DNA from 3 places in the Streptomyces sp. NPDC091292 genome. Region 2 is predicted to be linked to each of the others. Evidence: riboswitches for the same ligand, from Rfam matches in the RefSeq annotation. Region 2 holds a riboswitch; each other region holds the start of a gene.
What was found. A riboswitch is a leader RNA that binds a small molecule or an ion and turns the genes downstream of it on or off. The one in region 2 is predicted to bind cyclic di-AMP.
Positions count from the first base shown of each region.

Region 1: another riboswitch for cyclic di-AMP. It lies ahead of ACIQNU_RS30575 (C40 family peptidase); the one in region 2 lies ahead of ACIQNU_RS31800 (transglycosylase family protein).
Region 3: another riboswitch for cyclic di-AMP. It lies ahead of ACIQNU_RS37360 (NlpC/P60 family protein); the one in region 2 lies ahead of ACIQNU_RS31800 (transglycosylase family protein).

Region 1 is NZ_JBIVUQ010000014.1:70,145-78,660, forward strand. Features, by position in the region: gene bioD (dethiobiotin synthase) at 1-540, opposite strand, end outside; gene ACIQNU_RS30545 (adenosylmethionine--8-amino-7-oxononanoate transaminase) at 548-1,828, opposite strand; gene bioB (biotin synthase BioB) at 1,821-3,002, opposite strand; gene ACIQNU_RS30555 (8-amino-7-oxononanoate synthase) at 3,391-4,530, shown strand; gene ACIQNU_RS30560 (DUF397 domain-containing protein) at 4,591-4,824, opposite strand; gene ACIQNU_RS30565 (helix-turn-helix domain-containing protein) at 4,834-5,691, opposite strand; gene ACIQNU_RS30570 (ATP-binding protein) at 5,966-6,403, shown strand; gene ACIQNU_RS30575 (C40 family peptidase) at 6,467-6,940, opposite strand; cyclic di-AMP (ydaO/yuaA leader) riboswitch at 6,944-7,117, opposite strand; gene ACIQNU_RS30580 (hypothetical protein) at 7,502-7,816, opposite strand; gene ACIQNU_RS30585 (ATP-dependent Clp protease proteolytic subunit) at 7,824-8,492, opposite strand.
Region 2 is NZ_JBIVUQ010000015.1:99,502-109,593, forward strand. Features, by position in the region: gene ACIQNU_RS31770 (hypothetical protein) at 1-294, shown strand, start outside; gene ACIQNU_RS31775 (protein kinase) at 324-1,835, shown strand; gene ACIQNU_RS31780 (SurA N-terminal domain-containing protein) at 2,034-2,693, shown strand; gene ACIQNU_RS31785 (nucleoside triphosphate pyrophosphohydrolase) at 2,933-3,919, shown strand; gene ACIQNU_RS31790 (cytochrome P450) at 3,916-5,175, shown strand; gene ACIQNU_RS31795 (transglycosylase family protein) at 5,320-6,315, shown strand; cyclic di-AMP (ydaO/yuaA leader) riboswitch at 6,480-6,712, shown strand; gene ACIQNU_RS31800 (transglycosylase family protein) at 6,717-7,433, shown strand; gene eno (phosphopyruvate hydratase) at 7,750-9,030, shown strand; gene ACIQNU_RS31810 (septum formation initiator family protein) at 9,143-9,619, shown strand; gene ACIQNU_RS31815 (DUF501 domain-containing protein) at 9,711-10,092, shown strand, end outside.
Region 3 is NZ_JBIVUQ010000023.1:69,101-79,192, reverse strand. Features, by position in the region: gene ACIQNU_RS37380 (esterase/lipase family protein) at 1-574, shown strand, start outside; gene ACIQNU_RS37375 (pentapeptide repeat-containing protein) at 1,407-1,580, shown strand; gene ACIQNU_RS37370 (M23 family metallopeptidase) at 1,918-2,580, shown strand; gene ACIQNU_RS37365 (ATP-dependent DNA helicase) at 2,663-5,326, opposite strand; cyclic di-AMP (ydaO/yuaA leader) riboswitch at 5,564-5,738, shown strand; gene ACIQNU_RS37360 (NlpC/P60 family protein) at 5,745-6,923, shown strand; gene ACIQNU_RS37355 (hypothetical protein) at 6,969-7,580, shown strand; gene ACIQNU_RS37350 (hypothetical protein) at 7,593-7,946, opposite strand; gene ACIQNU_RS37345 (NlpC/P60 family protein) at 8,212-9,264, shown strand; gene ACIQNU_RS37340 (LuxR C-terminal-related transcriptional regulator) at 9,275-9,988, opposite strand; gene ACIQNU_RS37335 (PspC domain-containing protein) at 9,985-10,092, opposite strand, start outside.

The sequences.
Region 1 (8,516 bases), on a different contig from region 2:
GGCCGCCAGATCGGGCGCGCCCGGCCAGGACCCGACGACCACACCGAGCAGGTCCACACCCCGCGCCCGCAGCGCCTCGGCGGTCAGCGCCGTCGTGTTGAGCGTCCCCAGCCCCGCCGACGCGACCAGGAGCACCGGGGCCCCCAGCAGCCGAGCCGCGTCGGCCAGCGTGGAGCCCGCGGCGTCGAACCGTACGAGCAGACCGCCCGCGCCCTCGACCAGCACGAGATCGTGGTCGGTGGCGAGCTTGGCCGCCGCGTCGGCCGTCTCTCGCGCGCCGACCGGGGCCAGCCCGGCCCGGCGCGCGGCCGTGGCCGGGGCCAACGGGTCGGGGAACCTGGCCAGCTCGACCGCCGTCACCCCGCCGGCCAGCCGTACCACCTCGTCGACGTCACCCCGCTCGTCCCCGGACACACCGGTCTGCGCGGGCTTCAGGACCGCCACGGAACGCCCGGCGGCCAGCGCCGCGCGGGCGAGCACCGCCGTGGTCACGGTCTTGCCGACCTCGGTGCCTGTCCCTGTCACCACCAGCACGGCCATCCGCGCCTCACCCCTCCGCCGCCGCCGCGCACACCGCGCGCGCCACCCGTGCCACGTCGTCGTCGCCCGTCACATAGGGCGGCATCGTGTAGACGAGATCCCGGAACGGCCGCAGCCACACGCCCTCGCGCACCGCCGCCCGCGTCGCCCGCTCCATGTCCACCTCGTGGTCGAGCTGGACCACACCGATCGCCCCCAGCACCCGGACGTCCCGCACCCCGGGCAGGTCCGCCGCAGGTGCCAGACCCTCACGCAACCCCGCCCCGATCCGTTTGACCTCCGTACGCCAGTCCTGGTCGAGGAGCAGACCGAGGGACGCGCAGGCCACCGCGGCGGCCAGCGGATTTCCCATGAACGTCGGCCCGTGGGCCAGCACCGGCACCTCGCCGCGCGAGATCCCGTCGGCCACGCGCGCGGTGCACAGCGTCGCCGCCATCGTCATGTAGCCACCGGTCAGCGCCTTTCCCACGCACATCACATCCGGCGTGACCCCCGCGTGGTCCGCCGCGAACAGCTCACCCGTACGGCCGAACCCGGTCGCGATCTCGTCGAACACGAGCAGCACCCCGTGCGCGTCGCACGCCTCGCGCAGCACCCGCAGATACGCGGGGGAGTGGAACCGCATCCCGCCCGCGCCCTGCACCACCGGCTCCACGATCACCGCGGCCAGCTCGTCCGCGTGCCGCCCGATCAGCTCCCGCAGCCCGTCCGCGTACGTCTCGTCGTACTCCGTGGGCGGCGCGTCGGCGAACACCTGCCGGGGCAGGACGCCTGACCACAGCTCGTGCATGCCGCCCTCGGGGTCGCACACCGACATCGGCTGCCAGGTGTCGCCGTGGTAGCCGCCGCGCCAGGTCAGCAGCCGGTGCTTCCCGGGGCGGCCGAGCGAACGCCAGTGCTGGAGGCACATCTTGACGGCGACCTCGACCGAGACCGAACCCGAGTCGCAGAGGAAGACATGCTCCAGACCCTCGGGCGACATGTCGACAAGGAGCTTCGCGAGGCGTACGGCGGGTTCGTGCGTGAGTCCGCCGAACATCACATGGCTCATCCGGGCAAGCTGCTCGCGCACCGCGTCGTCCAGGACGGGGTGCCGGTAGCCGTGGATCGCGGACCACCACGACGACATGCCGTCCACCAGCTCGCCGCCGTCCGCGAGCCGCAGCCGGACCCCGCTCGCCGACGCGACGACGAGCGGGTCCCGCCGGCCGGGCATCGGACCGTACGGATGCCAGACGTGCCGGCGGTCCAGGGCGAGCAGTTCATCGGTGGGGAGGGCGTCAGGCATTGGGCGCGAGATCCGTTCCGGCGCCCCGGCGGCGTACCGCGACGAGGTCGGTGCGCGCCTCGGGGACCTCCGGAGCGGACTCGCCCGTACCGCAGACACCGCCACCGCCACCACCTGCGCAGCCGCCCGCGTCGGCCTGGTCGGTGGAGCCGCAGCCGCCGGCCGTCGCCGTGCGGTGCTCCGGCAGCGTCACGGTGTCCGCGCCCTCCACCTCGAAACCGGCGTCCGCGATCATCTCCAGGTCCGCCTTGCCCGCCTGGCCCTCGCTGGTGAGGTAGTCGCCGAGGAAGATCGAGTTGGCGAGGTGCAGCGCCAGCGGCTGGAGGGTGCGCAGATGGACCTCACGGCCGCCCGCGATCCTGACTTCCGCGTCCGGGCACACGAACCGGACCATCGCCAGGATCCGCAGACAGCGCTGCGGCGTGAGGTTCCACTCCTTGGCGAGCGGGGTGCCCTCGAAGGGGATGAGGAAGTTCACCGGCACCGAGTCCGGGTCCAGGTCCCGCAGCGCGAACACGACGTCGACCAGGTCCCCGTCGCTCTCGCCCATGCCCGCGATCAGCCCCGAACACGCCGAAAGCCCGGCCGCGTGCGCCCTGCGGACCGTGTCGACCCGGTCGGCGTACGTGTGCGTGGTCGTGATGTCCCCGTACGTCCCCTCGGACGTGTTGAGGTTGTGGTTGTAGGCGTCGGCGCCCGCGTCCCGCAGCCGGTCCGCCTGGCCGTCCGACAGCAGCCCGAGGCAGGCACACACCTCGACGCCCTCGTTCTGGTCCTTGATGGCCTTGATGGTGTCCGAGACCCGGTCCACGTCCCGGTCCGTGGGGCCCCGCCCGCTCGCCACCAGACAGACCCGCTTCGCACCGCCCGCGAGCCCCGCCGCCGCGGCCCGCGACGCCTCGTCGGGCTTCAGCCAGGTGTATTTGAGGATCCCCGCCGTGGAACCGAGGCGCTGGGAGCAGTACGAGCAGTCCTCGGGGCAGAGGCCGGACTTGAGGTTGACCAGATAGTTGAGTTTCACCCGCCGCCCGAACCAGTGCCGGCGCACCTTCCCGGCCGCGGCCACCACATCGAGCACGTCGTCGTCGGACGTGGCCAGCACGGCCAGCGCCTCGTCGCGGGTCGGCAGCTCACGCCGAAGCCCCTTGTCCACCAGCGTGTTCAACAGGTTCATGGGGCAGATCTTGACGTACGCCACCTCTCCCGGCCAGGGAGACATCGCACAACACTGCCCGGTCAAGGTGTGGGTATTGCCACATCCTGGGTGGGCGGCGCGACCGCTAGGGCCTGTCGTCAAATTCCCGGTGTTCGCCCGGTAGGGCGGGCCGTGCGGCGTCTGGTGCGTGCGATCGCAAGGCGCCGGAAGGTCCTCGTAGCGGGGCTACGTGGGCCTTTCGGCAACGCCGCGAGCGTGCGTGCCAGACGCCGCACGGCAGGCGGGAATTTGACGACAGGCCCTAGGGTCTGTGCACTGCCTACAAAACCACCCCTGGATGCCGCCTGCCCGGAACCCGGACCACCGGTCCCCGGACCGGCCGGATCCGCACACGCCGGAGGCGCGCATGGCGGCAACGCCGTTCGACTGGATCGACGCACAGGCCGCCCGGCGCCGCGCGGCCGGACTCGTCCGCACCCTGCGCTCCCGCCCCGCCGACTCACCACTCCTGGACCTCGCGAGCAACGACTACCTCGGCCTGACCCGGCATCCCGAGGTGGTGGCCGGGGCCGCCGACGCGGTCCACCGCTGGGGCGCGGGATCGACCGGCTCACGCCTGGTCACCGGTACCACCGCGCTGCACACGGAGTTCGAAGGCGAACTCGCCGCGTTCTGCGGCTTCGAGGCGGCCCTCGTGCTGTCCTCCGGATACGCGGCCAACCTCGCCGCCGTCACCACCCTCGCCCCGCACGGCTCGCTGATCGTGTCCGACGCGGGCAACCACGCCTCACTCATCGACGGCTGCCGACTCGCGCGCGGCACCACGCAGGTCGTCGCGCACGCCGACCCCGACGCCGTGCACAAGGCCCTCGCCACCCGGACGGGCGGTGCGCTGGTGGTGTCCGACGCGGTGTTCTCCGTGGACGGCGACGCGGCCCCCCTCACCGAACTCGCCGCCGTCTGCCGCCGCGCCGGAGCCGGACTGCTCCTGGACGACGCCCATGGACTCGGCGTACTCGGCACCGGCGGCCGGGGCGCGCCCCACGCGGCGGGGCTCGCGGGCGCCGACGACGTGGTCACCACCGTGACCCTGTCGAAGTCGCTCGGCAGCCAGGGCGGCGCGGTGCTCGGCCCGGCCCGCGTGATCGACCATCTCGTGAACGCGGCCCGCACCTTCATCTTCGACACCGGGCTCGCCCCGTCGGCGACGGGCGCCGCACTCGCGGCCCTGCGGCTGCTGCGCCGCGAGCCGCACCGCGCCGACCGGGCGCGCGAGGTCGCCGCCGGACTGCACGCCCGGCTCACGGCGGCGGGACTTGAGGCGGTACGGCCGGACGCCGCCGTGGTCTCCGTACGGGCGCCCTCGCCCGAGTCGGCCGTGCGCTGGGCCGCCGACTGCCGTGGAGCGGGCCTGGTGGTGGGCTGTTTCCGGCCGCCGTCCGTACCCGACGGCGTCTCGCGGCTGCGGCTGACCGCCCGCGCGGACCTGACCGACCGACAGATCGGCGAAGCCGTACGGGTGATCGTGGACACCGCGCCCCGATAGCCGCCGGGTGCGGAGGATTTCGACGCCGGGCCCGGGACCCTGGACGCCGGGCCCGGGACCCTAGCCGAGAGTGTCGACGAAGGTGCTCCACGCGGCCGGGGTGAAGAGCAGGGCCGGTCCCTGCGGGTTCTTCGAGTCGCGGACGGCGAGCAGGCCCGCCGCACGGCCGGCGCGCGGCTCGGCCGTCTCCACGCAGTTGTTCATTCCCGTGCTGCGGCTGCTGCGGCGCCAGTGGACGCCGCGCAGGGACGTGCTCCTCGGAACGGGCAGGGTGGGACGAGGCAGTGCAGACATGGTGCCTCCTTATGCGCCGGGACGGATTCCGGCGATGAAGTCCAACGAGTCCTCTGGGGAAAGGGCGTGGCTCTGCAGGGAGGTGAAGGCATCGACGTACGCCTTGAGGTCCTCTTCCCGCTCCAGATAGAGGCTATGCGTCAAGTGGTCTAGAACAATCACGTCCAGATCGGCGATGTCCGGAAAGGAGAAGACGACGAACGGGCCGGTGAGTCCGATGTGCTCCCCGGCGGCGAACGGCATCACCTGGAGCCGCACATGGGGCAGCCGCGCCGACTCGACCAGATGCGCGAGCTGACGCTCCATCACCGGGGCGCCGCCGACCGGCCGCCGCAGCACCGCCTCGTCGACCACCGCGCTCAGCTCCGGCGGCGGATCCGCGCGCAACACGTCCTGGCGCGCGAGGCGTACGTCCACCAGCGCGTCGATCTGGTCCTCCGGCACCCCCTGGACCGCCGAGCGGGTCACCGCCCGCGCGTAGTCCCGGATCTGGAGCAGCCCCGGCACCACCGACGTCTCCAGCGTCCGCATCTGGCTGGCCTGCGCCTCCAGACAGATGAAGTCCCGGTACTCGGGCGGCAGCAGCCCCCGGTAGGCGTTCCACCAGCGGCTGCCGCCGTCATCGCCGTCCCCGGCGAGCGCGACCAGCAGCTCACGCCGGCGCGGGTCGTCGACCCGGTAGGCGTCGAGCAGCAGCCGCACGTCCTCCGGCTTCACACCGCTGGTCGCCGTCTCGATCCGGCTCACCTTGGACTGGTGCCAGCCGACCAGACGCGCGGCCTGACCGCTGGTGAGCCCGGCGCCGTCGCGCAGCGTGCGCAACTCGGCGCCGAGCTTGCGGCGGCGTACCGCGGGACCGTAGTGCATGGCCGTCTCCTCCCGGCCGCGGACGGATTCACCGCCAGACGGTAGAGGACGGGTGGGGGCCGGTGGCAAATACGGGGGAAGGAGCGCCGTCAAATACGGTCGGTCGTGGCAGAGTTCACCGCTTCGAGCGACAGATATATGCACATCCTGGTGGATCGCCACGTGTGACCGGCGCGGAGATGGCAGGCTGGCGCGCAGCACCAGTCCGGGACCGCCCTCGAACCATCCGCCTCGTGTCGGAGTCCGGTCCCGGTGGGAAAGGGACGACGTCGCCATGGCTGACCACCAGGAAGCATCCGTGACCCTGCCGAGCGATCCCGCCTCGGTCCCCACGGCACGCAAGTACGTCAGCGAGGTCCTCGCCGGATGGGGCCTGCCGGGCGACGCCGAGGCGCACGACACGGTCCGGCTCATCGTGTCGGAACTGGCCACCAACGCCGTCCAGCACACCCTGGGCCAGTCGCCCACCTTCACCGTCGACATCGCGCTCGAACGCGACGAACAGTTGCGGATCGGCGTCACCGACAGCCACCCGCGCTACCCCAAGCGGCTGCCCGCCGCCGTCCAGCAGGACAACGGCCGCGGCATGGTGATCATCCGCTGTCTCACCGCGGAGTGCGGCGGCCGACTGTCCGTCAGCCCCACACCCGAGGGCGGCAAGACGGTGTGGATCGCCCTGCCGTGGACGGTTCCGGTCCAGAGCCAGAGCTGACACCGAGCCAGAGCCGACACCGGGCCGGAGCTGACACCGGGGGAGCGCGCCGCGCGGCGCGGGTCAGTTCACCCGGCCGTACCAGACGCTCTTCGTCCAGATCTTCTGGAGGCGCACCACGTCCCCGGTCTTGGGCGAGTGCCAGATACGTCCCTTCCCGGCGTAGATGCCGACGTGGTAGACGTTCCGGCCCGAGTGGAAGAACACCAGGTCCCCGGAGCGGCGGTCGCCCGCCGACACATGGCGCGTCTTGTTGTACTGCGCCGCGGCAGTGCGCGGGAGCTTCTTGCCCGCGCGCTTGAACGAGTACAGCGTCAGCCCGGAGCAGTCGAACCGGCGCGGTCCGGTCGCCCCGTACAGATAGGGGGCGCCCTTCTTGGAGGCGGCCACCTTGAGTGCCCTGTTTCCCATCGCCGCCGCCGCGGCGTCGGACGCGGCACCGGGTACCACGATGCTGCCGCCGACGGCGGCGAGCGTCAGGGCCGAAGCGGTGCCGGCCCGGGTCAGCAGCGACGGGACACGATTGAGCGCAGTCATGCGCAACCCTTCGTCAGCCGCCTGTGAAGGATGACCTGTCGGGTTCGGGCAGGCGAAGATGCCCGGCCGCTGACGCGGCTTCACCCCAAGGGCCGGTCCGGATCTCTCCGGCGGCCCGTCGTGCCTGGGTCCTCCACTCCTGCCGATCCACCTCTGTCGACCTGGCATCCGGACAGCGGCAGGACTCGGCGTCCGCCCGGACCGCCCCGCCGCTGGTGGCGGGGGCTTGTCGTCGGAAGGGATCTTCACGCATGAATGTCGGGAAATCCGAGAGTTACCGGTGGTTTGTGAGCCTCCTCACCGCTGATCCGTTCGGGTGGACAGGCCCCTTTTCGAACAGCCGACGGGACACCCGACGAACGTCGTACCAGCGGCGGAACGCATTTTTCGGGTGTCAAGGTGGCCAGGATGCGCAACTCGGCCGAGCCCCGTGACGACCACTTAATACGTCGTTCGGCGGTAGCTCTTTCGGCCCGTTTGTGCCGCGTTCCGGACGCCATGTCGGCTTCGGCGGACTCGCTCCCGGCGTGGCGGCGGACTCATTCCTTGAGTGGCGGCGGTTCACTCCTGTCCCGTCGGCACCCTCGGTATCCCCACCCGCGCCGCGCGTCGCTCGCCGTCGAGGGTGCGCAGCGCCCGGGTCAGCGTCTCGCCGTGCACCTCGCTCTCGCCCCGCTGGTGCATCAGGACCAGCGCGTCCCGCAGCTCCTGCGCCCTGCCGACGAGCGCCTGCGCGGCACGCAGCCCCCGATAGGTGTCGCCGCCCCGCGCCGGATTGATCCGGCCCAGCAGGTCGACGACCTCCAGATAACGGTCGATCAGCTCGCCCTCGGCGCGGGTCAGCGCGGGCAGTGGCGGCAGCTCCGGCGGAAGCATCGGCGCGTCACCCCGCGTCCGGCGCGGTACGCGAGGACTTGCGGCTCGGGACGACCCGGTCGATCAGGCCGTACTCGACGGCCGCCCGCGCGTCGAGGATCGTGTCCCGTTCGATGTCGGCGCGGACCCGCTCCCGGCTCCGGCCGGTGTGCCGGACGAGCATCTCCTCCAGCAGGTCACGTGTGCGCAGCAGTTCGTCCGCCTGGATCGCCAGATCGCTCGCCTGCCCCTCGATCGGCTCCCGCAGCGACGGCTGATGGATCAGTACCCGGGAGCCCGGCAGCGCGGACCGCTTGCCCGGAGTGCCGGCGGCCAGCAGCACGGCCGCCGCCGACGCGGCCTGCCCGAGACACACCGTCTCCACGTCACAGGCGACGAACCGCATCGTGTCGTAGATCGCCGTCATCGCGCTGAACGAGCCGCCGGGGGAGTTGATGTACAGCGAGATGTCGCGGTCGGGCGCCAGATATTCGAGGTGCATGAACTGCGCCATGACGTCGTTCGCCGAGATGTCGTCGACCGGCGTGCCCAGAAAGACGATCCGCTCCTCAAGCAGCTTCGCGTACGGGTCCAGCGTGCGCTGTCCCGCGGTCGTGCGCTCCGTGAACTCGGGCAGCACATGGCGGGCGTCCGCCGACCGGTGGGACGGGTGGTGCGGACGGGACGGGCGCTTCATGGTGGTCGCCTCCTCGGAACGGGC
Region 2 (10,092 bases):
CCCGGCCCTCTCGGGCAGACGCTTCCCGGCTCTCTCGGCCAGTCCGCGCCCCCCACGCCCCCGCCCTTCGCCGCACCGCACTTCGCCACGCCCCCGCCCATGACCCCGGCGCCCGTTCCGCCGCCCCAGCCCCAGCCGCAGCCACTGTCCCCGCAGCCGCCCGGCCGTCCCGGGCCCGCGCGGATCGACCAGGTCCGCGCCGAACTGGACGAGCTGAGCGACTATCTGCGCGGCCAGGACCGCGACCGGAGCGGCGGCGGGCAGAGCGGCGGCGGGCAGGAGGGCGGCCGGTGACCGCACGCGTCGTCGCCGACCGGTACGCGCTGTCCACACTCATCGGCCAGGGCGGTATGGGCCAGGTCTGGACCGCCTACGACCAGCGGCTCGACCGGCGCGTCGCCGTCAAGCTGCTGCGCCCCGACAAGGTCGCGGGCCCCGACAGCCAGGACGCCGAAGAGCTGCGCCGCCGCTTCGTACGCGAGTGCCGGGTCACCGCCCAGGTCGACCACCCCGGCCTGGTCACCGTGCACGACGCGGGCAGCGACGCCGAAGAGCTGTACCTCGTCATGCAGTTCATCGACGGCGCCGACCTCTCCGACCACCTCGCCGAACACGACCCGTACCCCTGGCAGTGGGGCGTCGCCGTCGCCGCGCAACTGTGCGCCGTGCTCTCCGCCGTGCACGCCGTCCCGATCGTCCACCGCGACCTCAAACCGCGGAACGTGATGGTCAAGCAGGACGGCACCGTCACCGTCCTCGACCTCGGCGTCGCCTCGGTCATGGACACCGACACCACCCGCCTCACCCACACCGGCTCCCCGATCGGCAGCCCCGCGTACATGGCGCCCGAGCAGGCCATGGGCGGCGCGGTCGGCCCGTACACCGATCTGTACGCGCTCGGGGTGCTGCTGCACGAACTGCTCAGCGGAGACGTGCCGTTCGCCGGGTCCACCGCGCTCGGCGTGCTGCACCGCCATCTCTACGAGCCGCCGCTGCCCGTGCGCCGGTTGCGCCCCGAGGTCCCCGACGCTCTCGAATCGCTCGTCCTGCGGCTCCTCGCCAAGGACCCGCAGCACCGCCCGGCCAGCGCCCAGGAGGTGTACGAGGAGCTGCTGCCGCTGCTGCCCGCGCGCTCCACGCCGACCCGTGGCCCGCTCGACCCCACCCGCCCGTTCCTGCGCCCGCACGCGCCGTGGCCCGACCGCGCGGTCACGCCCGCGCCGCGCCCCGAGGCGCCGGTGGCCCCGCCCGCCGGGCGCCCCGACGTCGCCGCCGCCGTCGACGAGGTCAAGCGGCTGTTGGGTGAGGGCCGTATCACGCAGGCCGTCGACATCCTCGGCGCGATCCTCCCGGCCGCCGCCGGGCAGCACGGCGAGCACTCGCCGGTCGTCCGCACGCTGCGCAAGCAGTACGCGGCGACGCTGATGGACGACGGCCAGTACCGGCGCGCGCTGCCCGAGCTGCGCCGCCTCGCCGACGAGCGGGCCGCCGAGGCCGGCCACGCCGACCCGCAGTCGCTCCGCTTCCGGTACGACGCGGCGCAGTGCCTCGAACAACTCGGGGAACCGGCCGCCGCGCTCAACGAGTACCGGGCGCTGCTGCCGTACTACGAGAACCGGTACGCGGAGAATCCGTACACCGCCGCCGACCCCGACCTGCCGCTGGACATCCGGCGCCGGATCGGCCACCTGCTGCTCGCGCTCGGCGACCGGGCCGCCGCCCACGACACGCTGGTACGGCTGCTGCACGACGCGGAACGCCTGCACGGACCGAGCCATCCGCTGCCGGCGGAGGTCCAGCGGACTTTGCACTGGCTGGGGCAGGTACGGGGATAGTACGTAGCCGATACGTACCTGATCTTGGGGGCCTGGGTGGGTCTGTGCCGGGCGTGCCCCGAATCGTCCCGCGTCGTTGGTGGGGGCAGTGTCGAAACTGTGCTGCCGAATCAGTGGCCGAGAGCGCGGCCACTGCCTACCATCGATCACCGCAAGACTTTGTGCACCGACGCACAATCTCGCCGCCGGGAGGCTCCTTTGCACCGCCGCCGTCGCACCGCAGTCACCGTCTCCGCCGTCGCGCTGCTCGCGGGGGCCCCACTGCTGACCGCCTGCGGCGGCGACGCGCATCCGGGCGCGGCGGCCGTCGTCGGCGGGCAGCGCATCACGGTCGCGCAGCTGGAGAGCCGCGTGAACGAGGTGCGCAGCGCACAGCGGAACGGCACGGCGAATCAGGAGCAGTACGACCAGGTGGTCGCCAAGTCCGGCGGGCTGACGCGGTCCACGCTGCACACGATGGTCCTCGACAAGGTGCTGGACCGGGCCGCCGAGGACGCCGGTGTCAGCGTCTCCCGCAAGGAGATCCAGGCGCTGCGCGGCAACCTGGAGAAGCAGGCGGGCGGCAGCAAGGCCTTGCAGGCGGCCTGGTTGCAGCAGTACAACGTGCCGCCGTCCCGCCTGGACGCCAACCTTCGTACCGAGGTCGAGGCCCAGAAACTCGCCCAGGCCCTCGGTATCGACATGAACACGACCGAGGGTCAGGCCGTGTTCTGGAACGCCCTCGGCAAGGCGTCGAAGGAACTCTCCATCGACCTGAACCCGCGCTACGGGGCATGGGACGTGAAGAAGAGCGCCCGGGTGGACGCGAAGATGCCGTGGCTGCACGAGGTCTCGGCATCACAGCCAACAGAGGCGTGACGCCGGGGGCGCCCTGACCGGCCCCCACCCCCGGGCTGCGCCCGGCCCCCTCCCGCACCGGGCCCCCGGCCCCGGGGGTGGGCTCGGCACCGCCGGAGAGGCGCGGGGTGGCTGAGCGCCGCTGCGGCGGAAATGAGATGAAGGGCGGTGCCCTTCATGCAACCCGGAGGGATCGCGCTGCGCACCCACACCCGCACCCGCAGGCGGTGGTCGTTCGTCTCGGGTTGTACGTTCGAGCTGTGAAGGTAATTGGTTCCCCTGGGCCCGGTGGGCGGGTTGTTCTGTTGAGTACCAGCCATCGTGTTGCTCCTGGGCTGTTGTCCTGGGATGCCTGGCAGGTGTTGCGTGGTGCCGATCTCGTGGTGTGCCGGGACGGCGGGCACCCTCAGTTGCCGTACATCCGTGAGGCGGGTGTCACCGTCGAGGTGGGCTCGCCGTCCGCCGACGACCTGGTTCAGGCCGCCGCAGGCACCCGTACCGTCGTCGTGGTCTCCGGTGCCGACGGTGAGTCGCGCCTCACCGACGGGCTCGCCCGGCTCGCCGGTTCGGGGCGGGGCGCGCTGCCCGATCTGGAGCTGCTGCCCGCCTCGTACGACCTGCCGGGCGCCCGGCTTCTCGACCTGGTGCAGGTCATGGACCGTATCCGCACCGAGTGCCCCTGGTCGTCACGGCAGACGCACGAGGGCCTGGCGAAGTACGGGATCGAGGAGGCGTACGAACTCGTCGAGGCCATCGAGGACGGCGACCGGGACGAGCTGCGCGAGGAGCTGGGGGACGTCCTGCTCCAAGTCGTCTTCCACGCGCGGATCGCCGAGGAGGGCGGCCCGGACGAGGACGACCACCCCTTCTCCATCGACGACGTCGCCGCCGGCATCGTCGCCAAGCTGATCCACCGCCACCCGCACGTCTTCGGCGACGCCACCGCCGAGACCCCCGAGGACGTCAAGGAACACTGGCTGCGCACCAAGGCCGAGGAGAAGCAGCGCGCGTCGGTGACCGACGGTGTGCCGCTGGGACAGCCCGGTCTCGCGCTCGCCGCGAAGCTCGCCTCGCGGGTGCGGACGGCGGGTCTGGAGGTGCCCGCGCCGTCCGGTGACGGCATCGGGTACGAGCTGCTCGCCCTGGCGGTACGGGCCGAGGCGGCCGGCGTCGACCCGGAGGCCGCGCTGCGGGCCGCAGCCCGCGCCTACCGCGACGCGATCCGCGCGACCGAGACCGCCCGGTGACCGAAGGCATCCCCGCCGCCCCGGAACTCTTCACCTGGGAGTTCGCCACCGACCCGTACCCGGCGTACGCCTGGCTGCGCGAGCACGCCCCCGTGCACCGCACCCGGCTGCCCAGCGGAGTCGACGCGTGGCTCGTCACACGGTACGCCGACGCCCGGCAGGCGCTCGCCGACCAGCGGCTGTCGAAGAAGCCGCTGCACCACGCCGAGGACGCGCCGGGCAAGAGCAGGACCGGCATCCCCGGTGAGCGCAGCGCCAATCTGATGACGCATCTGCTGAACATCGACCCGCCGGACCACACCCGGCTGCGCCGCCTCGTGTCGAAGGCGTTCACGCCGCGCCGCGTCGCCGAGTTCGAGCCCCGGGTGCGGGAGCTGACGGACCAGCTGATCGACGGCTTCGCGGAGCGGGGCAGTGCGGACCTCATTCACGAGTTTGCCTTCCCCCTTCCGATTTACGCCATCTGCGATTTGCTCGGCGTCCCCCGCGAGGATCAGGACGACTTCCGCGACTGGGCGGGCATGATGATCCGTCACGGCGGCGGCCCGCGCGGCGGAGTCGCCCGGTCCGTGAAGAAGATCCGCGCCTATCTCGCCGACCTCATCCACCGCAAGCGCGAGAACCTGGGCGAGCAGGGCGACGACGACTTGATCTCCGGCCTCATCCGCGCCTCCGACCACGGCGAACACCTCACCGAGGACGAGGCCGCCGCCATGTGTTTCGTGCTGCTCTTCGCGGGTTTCGAGACGACCATCAACTTGATCGGGAATGGGGCTTATGCCCTGCTTCGGAACCCCGTGCAGCGGGCGCTCCTCCAGGACAGCCTCGTACGCGGTGACACCGGACTCCTGGAGACCGGGATCGAGGAACTCCTGCGCTACGACGGGCCGGTGGAGCTGGCCACCTGGCGGTACGCGACGCAGCCCCTGGAGATCGGGGGACAGGAGATTCCGCGCGGCGACCCCGTCCTCGTCGTCCTCGCGGCGGCCGACCGCGACCCCGCCCGCTTCGACGCCCCCGACACCCTCGACCTGTCCCGCCGCGACAACCCCCACCTCGGATACGGCCACGGCATCCACTACTGCCTCGGCGCCCCGCTGGCCCGTCTGGAGGGCCGGACCGCCCTCGCGACCCTGCTGCGCCGCCTGCCCGATCTGCAACTCGCCGCCGACCCGGCCGACCTGAGATGGCGCGGCGGGCTCATCATGCGCGGATTGCGCACCTTGCCCGTACATTTCACCCCACAGGGCAGGTGAATTGACGGCCCGTCACCATTGTGACTTTCACGTGATCTGCGCTGCATCGACTTGTGACCACTGTTCGAATACGGCTACGTTCACGTCGACTCGGCGGTCCCCACGCGCCGCAGTCGGCCCAGTTGTCCCACGAAAGGCCTCCGCATGCTCTCCGGGAACGGTCGTCACCGTCGCCCCCGCCAGGTACCCGCCCTGGTCGTCGCGGCCGGCGTGACAGGCTCCGCCCTCGCCATTCCGCTGCTCGGCGCGACCGGCGCGTCCGCCGCCGACGGCGCCGCCTGGGACCGGCTCGCGGAGTGCGAGAGCGGCGGCTCCTGGAGCGCCGACCCCGGCAACGGGTACTTCGGCGGACTCCAGTTCTCGCAGGAGACCTGGGAGGACTTCGGCGGTCTCGCCTACGCGCCCCGCGCGGACCAGGCCAGCCGCTCCCAGCAGATCGCGGTCGCCGAGCGCGTCCTCGCGGTGCAGGGCCCGGACGCCTGGGTGAGCTGCGCCCCGATCGCCGGGCTCACGAAGGGCGGCGCGTCGGCGGACGTCGACACGGGCACGGCTCCCTCGGGGACGCCGTCGAAGGTCCCGGGCAAGAGTTCCGGTTCGAGCGGCTCCTCGCAGACGAACAACTCGTCAGATGCAACGAAAAAGCCGGTTCCCTCCACCTCGCCCGATTCATCCCCCACGACCGATCCGTCGAGCCCGGCCGGCGATGCCACCTCCTCCGAGGGGAAGAATCAGGACTCCACCGGCAAGACGGACAAGTCGGCCGACTCCACCACCGACCTCGCCAAGTCAGATGAAAACGAGGCCAGTTCCGGCAGCGGCTCCTCCGGCGACTCGTCGGCCACCGGCCGCCACCGCGGCGACTCGGCCGACGAGGGCGCCGGGGACGCGGCCGATTCCCGCACCGACGACTCCGCGGGCCGGCACGCCTCACGCGGCGACGGCGAGCGCGGCGCGGCCGACGGCACCTACACCGTGCGCCCCGGCGACAGCCTCTGGGGCATCGCCGACAGCCATGACCTCAAGGGCGGATGGACCGCGCTCTACGACGGCAACAAGGCGACCGTAGGCGCCGATCCGGACCTGATCCTGCCCGGCCAAAGCCTTGATCTTCTTCCCGAATCGGACATCACCCAGCAGTAGTTCGGGCCTAATGTCCGGTTTGGCGAGAGTGAGAGATGAGTCTCACCCACCCCGAACGGCTTTGAAATAAGGCCGTTCACGTGTCTACCGTCAGGACCGCTCGCCACAGCGGGCACCGATGGCCGTCACGCCGAATCCTGCCGACGGCCGTTCGGGAACAGTCGTCGCGTCAAGCGCCGTAGGCAGGAGCGGGGGACCCAAGGTAAGTGCCGGGCGAGGCCGCCCACGAAGTCGCAACAGCAGCAAGCAGGGCCAAGCAGCACCACGCTGCACCGCGACTTCGTGACAGCGACCGCCGACCGGCTAGGGGTGAAGTCGTGCGCCAGGGGCGCACGGCCGGGCAACTCACACGGCCCGAACCCGACAGCTCACCTCGCAGGCGTCGGTGAGGGGATCACTCCATGCTGTTTTCCGGCAAGGGCAAGCACCGCCGCCCGACCGCTCTCGACCGCTCCACCCGTGCCGTCACGCTCGCCGGTGTGGCCGGTGCCGCCGTCGCCGCTCCGCTGATGGCGTCCGGCACCGCGTCCGCCGCCACCGCGTCCGAGTGGGACGCCGTCGCCCAGTGCGAGTCCGGCGGCAACTGGGCCATCAACACCGGAAACGGCTACTACGGCGGCGTCCAGTTCTCGGCGTCGACCTGGGCCGGCTACGGCGGCACCGCCTACGCGCCGCAGGCCAACCAGGCCACCAAGGCCCAGCAGATCGAGATCGCCGAGAAGGTCCTCGCCGGACAGGGCAAGGGTGCCTGGCCGACCTGTGGCGTGGGCCTCTCCAACACCCCGTACAACGGCGGTTCGGGCTCCACGCAGCCCGCCCAGCCCGCCCAGCCGTCGCAGCCCTCGCAGCAGCAGAGCGCCCCGGCCAAGGAGCAGAGCACGCAGGACCGCGCCTCGCGCGCGCAGGAGCGCACCGCCCCGAAGACCGTCGAGACCCCGACCGGCAAGAAGGTCAAGAAGGGTGACGGCGAGTACAAGGTGAAGAAGGGCGACACGCTCAGCGGCATCGCCGAGGCGCACGGCGTCAAGGGCGGGTGGATGACCCTGTTCAAGGCGAACAGCGACATCATCGACGACGCCAATCTCATCTACCCGGGCCAGCAGCTCCACCTGAGCTGACCCGAGCTGACCCGAGCGGCCCCGATCCCGAGGTCCCTCACCGAACCGCCCTCCTTCCCCAGGGCCGCCCCGTCCCGGCGCGTGTACCCCCGTACGCGCCGGGGCGGGGCTCTGTCCATGCCCGGCACGTGCCCGCCCCGCTCCCGCCCCGCTTTGTTTCGTTCAGAAACAATTTGCTCTCGGTTCTGTCCAGCGGGTGGGCGGCGGACTGGCCGATGCCCCCGGGCCCGTTAGGCTCATGACCGCGAGGCCACGCGGCCCCGTGTACCCGCACCACATCGTGTACCCGCGCCACATCCCATAAAAGGAGATGCTCGTGCCGTCCATCGACGTCGTCGTAGCCCGGGAAATCCTGGACTCCCGAGGCAACCCCACGGTCGAGGTCGAGGTCGGCCTCGACGACCTCAGCACGGGTCGTGCCGCCGTCCCCTCCGGTGCGTCCACCGGAGCGTTCGAGGCCCTGGAGCTTCGCGACGGAGACGCCAACCGCTACGGCGGCAAGGGCGTCGAGAAGGCCGTACTCGCCGTCATCGAACAGATCGGCCCGGAGCTGGTCGGGTACGACGCCACCGAGCAGCGCCTCATCGACCAGGCGATGCTCGACCTGGACGCCACGCCGGACAAGTCGTCGCTCGGCGCCAACGCCATCCTCGGCGTCTCGCTCGCCGTCGCGCACGCCGCCGCCGAGGCGTCCGACCTGCCGCTCTTCCGCTACCTGGGCGGACCCAACGCGCACCTGCTGCCGGTGCCGATGATGAACATCCTGAACGGCGGCTCGCACGCCGACTCCAATGTGGACATCCAGGAGTTCATGATCGCCCCGATCGGCGCCGAGTCCTTCTCGGAGGCGCTGCGCTGGGGCACCGAGGTCTACCACACCCTCAAGAAGGTGCTGAAGACCAAGGGTCTGGCCACCGGCCTCGGCGACGAGGGCGGTTTCGCGCCGAACCTCGGCTCGAACCGTGAGGCGCTCGACCTCATCCTCGAAGCGATCAAGGAGGCCGGTTACGTCCCCGGCCAGCAGATCGCCCTCGCGCTCGACGTCGCCGCCTCCGAGTTCTACAAGGAGGGCAAGTACCTCTTCGAGGGCAAGGAGCGCTCCGCCGCCGAGATGACGGAGTACTACGAGGAGCTGGTCGCGGCCTACCCCCTCGTCTCCATCGAGGACCCGCTGTTCGAGGACGACTGGGCCGGCTGGCACGTCATCACCGAGAAGCTGGGCGACAAGGTGCAGCTCGTCGGCGACGACCTGTTCGTCACCAACCCGGAGCGCCTGGCCCGCGGCATCGAGGAGAACTCCGCGAACGCCCTGCTCGTCAAGGTCAACCAGATCGGTTCGCTGACCGAGACCCTGGACGCCGTCGAGCTGGCCCAGCGCAGCGGCTTCAAGTGCATGATGTCGCACCGCTCCGGCGAGACCGAGGACGTCACCATCGCCGACCTCGCCGTCGCCACCAACTGCGGCCAGATCAAGACCGGCGCCCCGGCCCGCTCCGAGCGCGTCGCCAAGTACAACCAGCTCCTGCGCATCGAGGAGATCCTGGACGACGCGGCCGTGTACGCGGGCCGCAGCGCCTTCCCGCGCTACAAGGGCTGACCCGCCTCCGGGCGTTACGTGCCCGGTTGCGCACCCCGGCCTCCGTACGTCCCCGCACCCGGTCCCGTACCGTGTGCGGGGACGTACGCACATGACGGGGAGGCGGGACACGATGGCCGTCAAGGACCGGGACCGGTTCTCCACCGCGACCAGGCTGCGGCTGCTCGGCGAGCAGACCGCCGCGCGCGTGTACCGCTCCCAGACCAAGCGGCAGGCCCGCCGCTCCCGGCTCACCGGGCGGGCCGCGCTGCTCGCCCTGGTCCTGTGCTCCCTCGTCGTCGCCCTCGCGTACCCGATGCGGCAGTACGTGTCCCAGCGCGCCGAGATCGCCGATCTGCGGCGGCAGAAGGAGCAGGCCCGCGAGCGCGTCGAGGAGTTGCGCGACGCCAAGGCCCGCTGGCAGGACGACGCCTACGCCGAGCACCGCATCCGCGAACGGCTGCACTACGTGATGCCCGGCGAGACCGGCTACACGGTCGTGGACCCGAGCGCCGCCGACCAGAAGCGTACCGACCGGGGCGCGGCCGACCGGCCCTGGTACGCGAACGTCTGGGACGCCGTCGACAAGGCGGACCGCTCCCGCCGCTGACCGCGCCGGCGCCCGTCCGCGTACCCTCGACCCCTACCACCACACCCCCGACCACCCCACCCCCGACCCCGGAAAGAACACGACCCCAGGCATGGACACGCCCCCGCCGACCACTCCGCGCACCGAGCCGACCGACGCCGATGTCGCGGCGTTCAAGGAGCAGCTCGGCCGCCCTCCGCGCGGGCTGCGCGCCATCACGCACCGCTGCCCCTGCGGACAGCCGGACGTCGTGGAGACCGCGCCCCGGCTGCCCGACGGCACGCCCTTCCCGACGCTGTACTACCTGACGTGCCCCCGGGCCGCGTCCGCGATCGGCACGCTGGAGGCGGGCGGTGTCATGAAGGAGATGACGCAGCGCCTCGCGACCGATCCGGAGCTGGCCGCCGCGTACCGCGCGGCGCACGAGGACTACATCCGGCGCCGCGACGAGATCGAGGAGCTGACGGGGTTCCCCAGCGCGGGCGGCATGCCGG
Region 3 (10,092 bases), on a different contig from region 2:
GAACTACTCCCCGCTGACCGGCGACATCCGCGCCGCCGCCGAGTTGCTGGGACGGCACATCGAGGAGCTGTGCGAGCGGACGGACCGCGGCGAGGTGGACATCGTGGGGCACAGCCTCGGCGGGCTGATCGCGCGGTACTACGTGCAGCGGCTCGGTGGTGACCTGCGGGTGCGGACACTGGTCACGCTCGGTACGCCGCACTCGGGCACCCGCGTCGCCCCCTTGATGAACGCCCACCCGATCGTGCGGCAGATGCGCCCCGGTTCGGACGTGATGAAGGAGCTGGCGGAGCCCGCGCCGGACTGCCGGACCAGGTTCGTCAGCTTCTGGAGCGACCTCGACCATTGGATGGAACCGCTGGAGACGGCGTCCGTGGAGCACCCGGACCTGATCGCGGAGAACGTCCGGGTGAGCGGAATCGGCCATCTCGCCCTCCCGGTACACCCCGCGGTCGCCGCCGCGATCCGCCAGGCGCTGGACGACCCCGCAGCGGCGTCCGAAGCCGCCGGGACACGCGCGGGACGCACGAAGCGGGGGCCGGTAAAGAGTTCGAGCCATCTGACCGTCGCCTGACCTCACCCACCGGAGCCACCCACCGGAGCCCCCCGGCACCGCCCGGCGCCGCCCGACCCCGCCAACAGGTCCGGAACACAAACCTCCGGCGCCCAACATCTCTCGAACGGGTCTCGAACACACGGCCAAAGCTCTGCCCACAGTCCGCCGAAAGGCGGCCGAATGCCCGTTTCACGAGAGCACGAAACCTGCGGAAGATTGTCGCGCCCTCATACCGCCGGGTACAGTCGCCGCACTGCTCCGCCCCCCCCTGGGACCGCAACCTCAGCGGCAGCCGCCGTCAGGACCCAGACCCAGCTCCTGCTGTCGAGGCGAAAGAGAAGTTGGTGAACGACCCTCACCCGTCGGGGATCGCGACTCCCCCGGCACCCTCTCCGGACACCGCCTCCGCGCCTTACGCGCAGTACGACCACAGCACGCAGCACGGCGGTTACACGGGGTACGAGGGCTATGACGCCTACGGCACCGGCTCGTTCACCACGACGACGGCCGCGACAGCCACCGCGACGGCGCCCGGCACCTTCGAGTCGGACCCCCTCTTCGGGGACCTGCCCGGCGGCGGTACGGCGCCGAACACGGCGTACGACAGCGGACAGTGGCCCGTCGCGGAGGCTCAGTACGCGACCGGCACGCACCAGACCATGAGCACGGGTACGCACCAGACCCTGCACACCGGTACGCATCAGACCCTGAACTACGACGCGTACGCCGCCCAGCACCACGCCGCGTACGACACCGGGGTCTATGACACCACCGGCGTCTGGGATTCGGCCGGGTATCACCACCTCGGCGGCATCCCGGCGCAGGGTCAGCCGTCGGACGTCTCCGGGCAGTGGGACGCGCAGCAGTTCACGGCGGCGCCCGCCTTCGACACGCAGTCCTTCCAGACGCAGACATTCCAGGGCCAGACCTTCGAGACCACGACCTTCGAGGCGCAGACCTTCGAAGCGCAGAGTTTCGAGACGCAGACCTTCGAGACGCAGAGTTTCGACACCGGCGCCTATGACGCCACCGCGTGGAACTCCGACGGCAGTTCACCGTCGTACGAGACCCCCGCGCCCTACGAGGAACCCGCGTCCTACGAAGCCCCGGCCCCGTACGACGAGTACGAGGAACACGCCCCCTACGCCGAGGAACCCGGCGACGAACCGGACGCCGAGCACGCCTACTCGGCCGACCCCGCCGACCTCACCGACGCCGGCGACTCCACCGACCTCGCCGACCTCGCAGACCCCGTCGTCACACCGCGCCGCTCCGCCCCCGCCCCCCGCTCCCGCGCCCGCCGCCGCTCCCCCGCCAAGCGCTCCGCGCTGCTCACCGTCGCGGTGCCGTCCGCGTGTGTGATGGGGGTCGCGGGGATCGCCGCCGCGTCCGTGGGGATGTCACCCGACGCGGACAAGGACACGACGACGGCGGCGCCCGATCCGACCGCCGTGAAGCCGTCCGTCGCGAACAACAAGCTGGACACCCAACTCGCCAACCTGTCGGCGGACGCCGGTGACTTCGCGGACCGCGCCAGCCGTACGCAGGAGCGCATCGACCTCAAGGCCAAGCAGGAGGCCGACCGCAAGAAGGCGGCGGAGGAGGCCGAGCGCAAGGAGCGGCTGCGGCCCAAGTTCATGCTGCCGGTCAAACAGCACGGACTGAGCGCCTACTTCGGGCAGGCGGGCGTCAACTGGATGTCCGTGCACACCGGTATCGACTTCCCCGTCTCCTACGGCACCCCCGTGATGGCGGCGACCGACGGCACCGTACGCACCCAGTTGAACAGCGCCTACGGCAACATGGTGATCGTGACCGCCGCCGACGGCACCGAGACGTGGTACTGCCACCTCTCCAGCTACAAGATCATGAGCGGCACCGTGAAGGCGGGCGATGTCATCGCCTACTCCGGGGACTCCGGCAACTCCACCGGGCCGCACCTGCACTTCGAGGTCCGGCCCGGCGGCGGCGCCGCGATTGATCCTCTTGCTTGGTTGCGCAGCCACGGGGTCGACCCGACTTAAGACTCAAGGTCTGCCCGGCCGCGCCTTATCGTGGCCTCAAACGCCGGCCGGGCTGAGAGTGGGCAAGCGCCCACTTGTCCGTCTACAGCTTCTCCACCGGTGCGTACCTCAGCAGCAGCCGCTTCGGCTTCGTGTCCCCGAAGTCGATCGTCGCCTCGGCGTTCGCCCCCGTGCCCTTGGTGCCGACCACCGTGCCCAGGCCGAACTGGTCGTGCGTGACGCGGTCGCCCACCGCGAGGGCGACGACCGGCTTCTCGGTCGCGCGGCGCGTCGCGAAGCCCGAGGCTCCCGAAGCGGCCGTACGCGACCGGGTCGAGGAGAGCGAGCCCGCGATACCGGCGGCCGGGCCCGACGCAGCCGCGGCCATCGGGGCGGCCGAGCCTCCCTTCCGCTTCCACCGCAGATGGGTGTCCGGGATCTCTTCGAGGAACCGGGACGGCGGGTTGTACGAGGGCTGACCCCAGGCGCTGCGCAGCGTGGAACGGGTGAGGTAGAGCCGCTCGCGGGCGCGGGTGATCCCGACATAGGCGAGGCGGCGCTCCTCCTCCAGCTCCTTGGTCTGGCCGAGGGCGCGCATGTGCGGGAAGACGCCGTCCTCCATGCCGGTGAGGAAGACCACCGGGAATTCGAGGCCCTTGGCGGTGTGCAGCGTCATCAGGGTGATGACGCCGGAGCCGTCCTCCTCGTCGGGGATCTGGTCCGAGTCGGCGACGAGCGCAACCTTTTCGAGGAAGTCGGAGAGCGTGCCCGGCGCCGCCGCACCGGCCGCCGCGTCCACCCCCACCGCCGCGTCCGCATCCGCCGCGTCCGCCGCAGCCCCATCCGCCACGGCCCCATCCGCCACGGAATCCGCCCCGTCCGCCACAGATTCGGCGCCGCCCGCTCCCCCGCCGCGCTCCTGCTCGAACTCCAGAGCCACGGAGGCAAGCTCCTGAAGGTTCTCGATGCGGGTCTCGTCCTGCGGGTCGGTCGAGGACTGCAATTCGGCCAGATACCCGGTCCGTTCGAGCACGGCCTCCAGGACCGTCGCCGGCCCGGCGCCCGATTCGACGATGGTGCGCAGGTCCTCCATGAGCGTGTTGAACCGCTGCACGGCGTTGGTGGAGCGGGCCGCCATGCCGTACGCCTCGTCCACGCGGCGCAGCGCCTGCGGGAAGCTGATCTTCTCGCGCTGCGCGAGCGCGTCGATCATCGCCTCGGCGCGGTCGCCGATGCCGCGCTTGGGGACGTTGAGGATACGGCGCAGCGGTACGGAGTCCTCCGGGTTGGCCAGGACGCGCAGATACGCGAGGACGTCCCGGACCTCCTTGCGCTCGTAGAACCGGACGCCGCCGACCACCTTGTACGGGAGGCCGACGCGGATGAAGATCTCCTCGAAGACACGGGACTGGGCGTTGGTGCGGTAGAAGACGGCGACGTCGCCCGCCTTCGCCTCGCCCGCGTCCGTGAGCCGGTCGATCTCGTCGGCGACGAACTGCGCCTCGTCGTGCTCGGTGTCGGCGACGAAGCCGGTGATCTGGGCGCCCGCGCCCGCGTTGGTCCACAGGTTCTTGGGGCGGCGGCTCTCATTGCGCTCGATGACGGCGTTGGCCGCGCTGAGGATCGTCTGCGTGGAGCGGTAGTTCTGCTCCAGGAGGATCGTGGTCGCGTCCGGGTAGTCCTCCTCGAACTGGAGGATGTTGCGGATGGTGGCGCCCCGGAAGGCGTAGATGGACTGGTCCGCGTCACCGACGACGCACAGTTCGGCGGGCGGCAGGTCGTCGGGGCCCGGCGGTACGTCCGCCGGGTGCTCGGAGGTGCCGACCAGTTCGCGGACGAGTGCGTACTGCGCGTGGTTCGTGTCCTGGTACTCGTCGACCAGGACGTGCCGGAAGCGGCGGCGGTAGTGCTCGGCGACGTCCGGGAAGGCGCGGAGCAGATTGACCGTCGTCATGATCAGGTCGTCGAAGTCGAGGGCGTTGGCCTCGCGGAGACGGGACTGGTACATCGCGTACGCCTGCGCGAGGGTCTTCTCGAAACCGTCGCTCGCCTGCGCGGCGAAGTCCTCCTCGTCGATCAGCTCGTTCTTCAGGTTGGAGACCTTGGCGCTGAACGACTTGGGCGGATAGCGCTTGGGGTCCAGGTCGAGATCGCGGCAGACCAGGGCCATCAGGCGCTTGGAGTCCGCCGCGTCGTAGATCGAGAACGACGACGTGAAACCGAGCTTCTTCGACTCGCGGCGCAGTATCCGCACGCACGCGCTGTGGAAGGTCATCACCCACATCGCGTGGGCGCGCGGACCCACCAGGTGCTCGACGCGCTCCTTCATCTCGCCCGCGGCCTTGTTCGTGAAGGTGATCGCGAGGATCTGGCCCGGGTGGACACCGCGCGCGGCGAGCAGATACGCGATGCGGTGGGTGAGCACCCGGGTCTTGCCGGAGCCGGCGCCGGCCACGATGAGCAGCGGCGAGCCCGCGTGCGTGACGGCGGCCTGCTGGTGATCGTTCAGCCCGTCGAGCAGCGCCGCCGGGTCCAGTACGGGACGGGGGGCGCCGTCCCGGTAGTACGCGTCCCGGGGCGGGGGCGCGTCGAACTTCCCGCCGAACAGGTCGTCCGGGATCTCCTCCGGGGCCAGGTGCTCGGGGTCCTCATGGGCCCCCGGGTCCTGGGAATCCTGGGGGTCCTCGGGGTGGGGCGGGTGCTCCTCGTGGGCGGCGTGGGGCGCCTTGAGGTTCGCCAGGAAACTGTCGTCAAAGAGGCTGCTCATCGCCTCCCGAGTCTAGGCCGCCCCACCGACAACCGGCCCCGGGTTCAGGGTCCCCGTACCCCATTCCATAAACGGAGCGAATCGGTCCGCTCACTCAGTGCTCACTCAGCGCTCACTCGGCGAGAAAGTCACGAAAATGTATCGGGCATATCGCACATCAACCTTCACAGGCTTCACAGGAGTTGGCTAGCGTGCGCGGCAGGCCTCCCGACCCCCGCCGGCGAACGACGCCGGGACGGGTGGCCTCCGCTGAGTCCGGTGCGCCGCGAGGCAGCCGGAGCCGGGGACCCACTCAGTTCCTGGGGTGAATCGGTGCCGTCGCCGTGACAGGCGTACGGAACCGTAGGGCAGCCTTCCGAACCACCCGCCCGAACCCGACAGCTAACCCGGTAGGCGGTCCACGGAAGGAGCGCCTCCGTTGGCGTCGCACCGCAGAGAACGGCAGCCGGGCACACGTGTCGCCGGGCTCCGTACATCCCCCGCCCTCGGGATCACGACGGCGGCCCTGACCTCCGTCGCCCTCCTGTCGCAGAGCGCGCAGGCCGCGCCCGCCGACGACAAGCCGAGCATCGAAGAGGTGCAGCGCAAGGTCGACGACCTCTACCACGAGGCCGGCGTGGCCACCGAGAAGTACAACGGCGCCAAGGAGCGCAGCGCCCAGCAGAAGAAGAAGGTCGACGGGCTGCTCGACCAGGTGGCGCGCGGCACCGAGAAACTGAACGAGGCGCGGCGGGCCATGGGCTCGTTCGCCGCCGCGCAGTACCGCACGGGCGCGGTCTCGGACACGGCGACCCTGCTGCTCGCGGACAATCCGCAGGACTACTTCGACCAGCGCCAGTTGTCGTCCCGGCTCACCGAGCGGCAGAAGGAGGTCGTCGACGACTACCAGACGCAAGCGCTCGCGACGGCCAAGAAGCGGGAACAGGCGGCGAAGAGCCTGACGAAGCTGACGGCCTCGCAGTCGGCGCTGCGCACCAGCAAGCAGGATGTGCAGACGAAGCTGGGCGAGGCCCGCGACCTGCTGTCGAAGCTGACCGCCGAGGAGAAGAAGCGGCTGGCGGCGATCGAGAAGAAGAAGCAGGAGGAGGCGCGCCGCAAGGCGGAGGAGCTGGCGCGGAAGCAGGCGGCGGAGGAGAAGAAGCGGCAGGAGGCCACGGCGGAGAACCCCTCATCGGGTACGGGTTCCGGTACGGGTTCGGATTCCGGCACAGGCTCCGGCACCGGCTCCGGTACGTCGGCGGGTGCGTCCACGCAGACCGCCAAGGTGATCGCCTTCGCCGAGGCGCAGTTGGGCAAGCCGTATGTGTGGGGGGCCACGGGCCCCGGCTCGTACGACTGCTCGGGGCTCACGCAGGCCGCGTGGAAGGCCGCCGGTGTGACGCTGCCGCGCACCACCTGGGACCAGGTGAAGGTGGGCACGACGGTGTCGACGGCCGACGCCCGCCCCGGTGACCTGGTCTTCTTCTACGACGACATCAGCCACGTCGGTATCTACACGGGCGACGGCAAGATGATCCACGCGCCGAAGCCGGGCGCGAACGTCCGCGTCGAGTCGATCTACTACATGCCGATCCACAGCGTGGTGCGCCCGGCGTAACGACCGACCCGGCACGGAAAGTCACAGCACCGGGAGTCACGGCACGTGGGGACCGACATCGACGGCGCGATCGAGACCCGTACGACGGACGGGCGCTGGCAGGTCGCGCGCGATCTGACCGCCTTCGCCCTCGGACGGGACCACGACGCGTGGGACTGTCTGTTCGGCGTCGGCCGGGCATCGGGCATGGAGCGGCCCCTCTTCCCGTACCGGGGTCTGCCCGACGACGCGTCGGACCCGGTACGGGAAGCCGGCGCCGTCGACTACACGCACGGCCACACCTACGCCACCTGGGCCGAGGTCGCCGCCGTCGACTGGGACGCCCCGCTCGCCGACGCGCCCGCCTGGTCGTGGGTGGCGGTGTGGCGGCCCGGACGCGACGGGGCGCCGGTCCTGGGCGAGGTCGTGGAGGCGACGCCCGACCTGTGCGACGCGGCGGCCGACGTCTTCGGCGCGCGGACGCTCCTCGCGCCGCCGGAGTGGCCGCCCGGAGGCGAAGTGCGGCGGGACGGTGCGGTGTACCGGCCGGTGGTCCTCACGGCGCGGATGCCGGCGCCGCCGGACGGGGAGCGCTGGGCGCCGGTGTGGACGGCGATGCGGGAGCACGCCGACGGGTGCGGGGACGAGCGGGTGCGCCTGGTGGTCTGGTTCGGCTGACGGCGCAGGAACTCAGGTCCAGAGGACGGCGATGAAGATGTTCGCCGTCGTGAGACCCCCGACGGTGGCGAACAACCCCTTGTCGACCGCCTCCTCGTCGCGCTTCACGTACACGAGGCCGAGGATCACGATCAGCAGGGCGAGCTTCACGCCGATCTTGATGTTGTTGACGGTGTTGTCGTCGGCCTGGTTGAGACCGACCAGGGCGACACCGGTGACCAGCATCGTCAGGGCGCCGTGCAGCATCGCGGGGCTGAAGCGGGCGGTGCCGGCGCTCATGGCCTTCATCTGGGTGAGAAACCCACCCAGAAGGGAGGCTATGCCGACGATGTGAAGCCCGACGAAAAGATGGATAAGCAGATCCATACCCCGGACCCTAGCTGTCGCCCTATCAGAGGGACCCACCGGGTGGATCGGGAACGTGAGGTTCGGTCGGAGTCAATCGGAGTCAACGGGGATTGTGGAGGGGCGGGTGGGTGGGGGGTGTCCGATGTGGTCGGGGTGGGGGCACAGATGGTCAGTTCCTCGCATGGGGTCACGGGAGGGTCACGTACCCGCATAGCGTCCTGCGTCAGGTGACCGGCGACCCGCCGCCGGTACCCGTACCCGACGACGAAAGGACGTGACCCCCGTGGCCGCCCATCGGAGAGCCCGGCAGCGTTCCCTCGGGGGGCGCACCGCCCGTGGCGCCGCCACCCTCGCCCTCGCGGGCGCCGCCACGGCGACCGCCTTCGACGGCACGGGCCACGCCGAACCCCGGCTCACCCCGGCCCAGGTGAAGGCCAAGGTCGACAAGCTGTACCACGAGGCCGAGATCGCCACCGAGAAGTACAACGGCGCGAAGGAACAGGCGGACGCGGCGAGGAAGGCGTACGCCGACCTCCAGGACGAGGCCGCCCGGAAGACGGAGAAGCTCAACACGGCACGGGACGCGCTGAGTTCGGTCGCCACGGCCCAGTACCGCACGGGCGCCCTCGACCCCTCCGTACAGCTCGCGCTCTCCGCCGACCCCGACGAGTATCTGGAGGGCGCGGCCCTCGCCGAGCGGATCGGGGACCGTCAGGCGCACGCCGTCACCGGCGTCGGCCGGGACCTCGCCGAGATCGGGCGGCTGCGCGCCGAGGCCGCAGGCGAACGCACCCGTCTCGCCGCACGCCAGGCCCAGCTCCGGGCACACAAACGGGCCGTCACCGACAAGCTGGACCAGGCCGAGCGACTCCTCGACCAGCTCACCGCCCCCCAGCGCACCGAGGTGACCGCAGCACCCCACGCCTCCCGGGCCGACAGCCGCAGCGCCCCCGCCCCCGCCCCCTCCCTCGCCGCCACCAGCCCGAACTCCCGCGCCGCCGCAGCCGTCTCCTTCGCGTACGGCGCCCTCGGCAGCCCCTACGTCTGGGGCGCGTCCGGACCCCACGCCTTCGACTGCTCCGGCCTCACCCAGGCCGCCTACCGCGCCGCCGGAGTCGCGCTGCCGCGCACCACGTACGCCCAGATCAACGCCGGACAGCGGGTCTCACGTTCCCAACTCCAGCCGGGCGACCTGGTGTTCTTCTACTCCGGCATCAGCCACGTCGGCCTCTACGTCGGCAACGGCCAGATGATCCACGCCCCCAACCCCAGCGCCCCGGTCCGCCTGGCCCCCGTCGACCAGATGCCGTTCGCCGGAGCGACCCGGGTCGCCTGAGGCCGTGCCGTCAGACCAGCCGCCGAGCCGTCGCCCACCGGGTCAGTTCATGCCGGTTCGACAGTTGGAGTTTGCGCAGGACCGCCGAGACGTGGGACTCGACCGTCTTGACGGAGATGAAGAGCTGCTTGGCGATCTCCTTGTACGCGTAGCCCCGGGCGATCAGCCGCAGGACCTCGCGCTCCCGCTGCGTGAGCCGGTCCAGGTCCTCGTCCACGGGCGGCGCGTCCGTCGAGGCGAACGCGTCGAGGACGAACCCGGCGAGGCGGGGCGAGAACACGGCGTCCCCGTCCTGCACCCGGAAGATCGAGTCGACCAGATCGGTACCGGTGATCGTCTTGGTGACATAGCCCCGGGCGCCGCCCCGGATCACCCCGATGACGTCCTCGGCGGCGTCCGACACGGACAGCGCGAGGAACCGTACGGGCTGCTCGGGGTCCGCCATGAGCGGTGCGCAGCGGCGCAGCACCTCGACGCCGCCGCCGCCGGGCAGGTGCACGTCGAGGAGGACGACCTCGGGCCGGGTCGCCGTGATGACCGTGACGGCCTGGTCGACGTCGGCGGCCTCGCCGACGACCTCCACGCCGGTACGGTCGGTCTCCCCGATCTCGGCCTGGACGCCGGTACGGAACATGCGGTGGTCGTCCACCAGGACGACCCGCGCCCGCCGCCCGGCCGGCTCGCTCGCCCCTGTCGCGTCGGTCGCGCCGGTCGCGTCGCTCATGACGTTGTCTCCGCCCTCTCCATGGTCAGCTCGACCTCCGTACCGCCGTCGGGCACCGCGCGCAGCCGGGCCGTGCCGCCGTTGCGCTGCATACGGCCGATGAT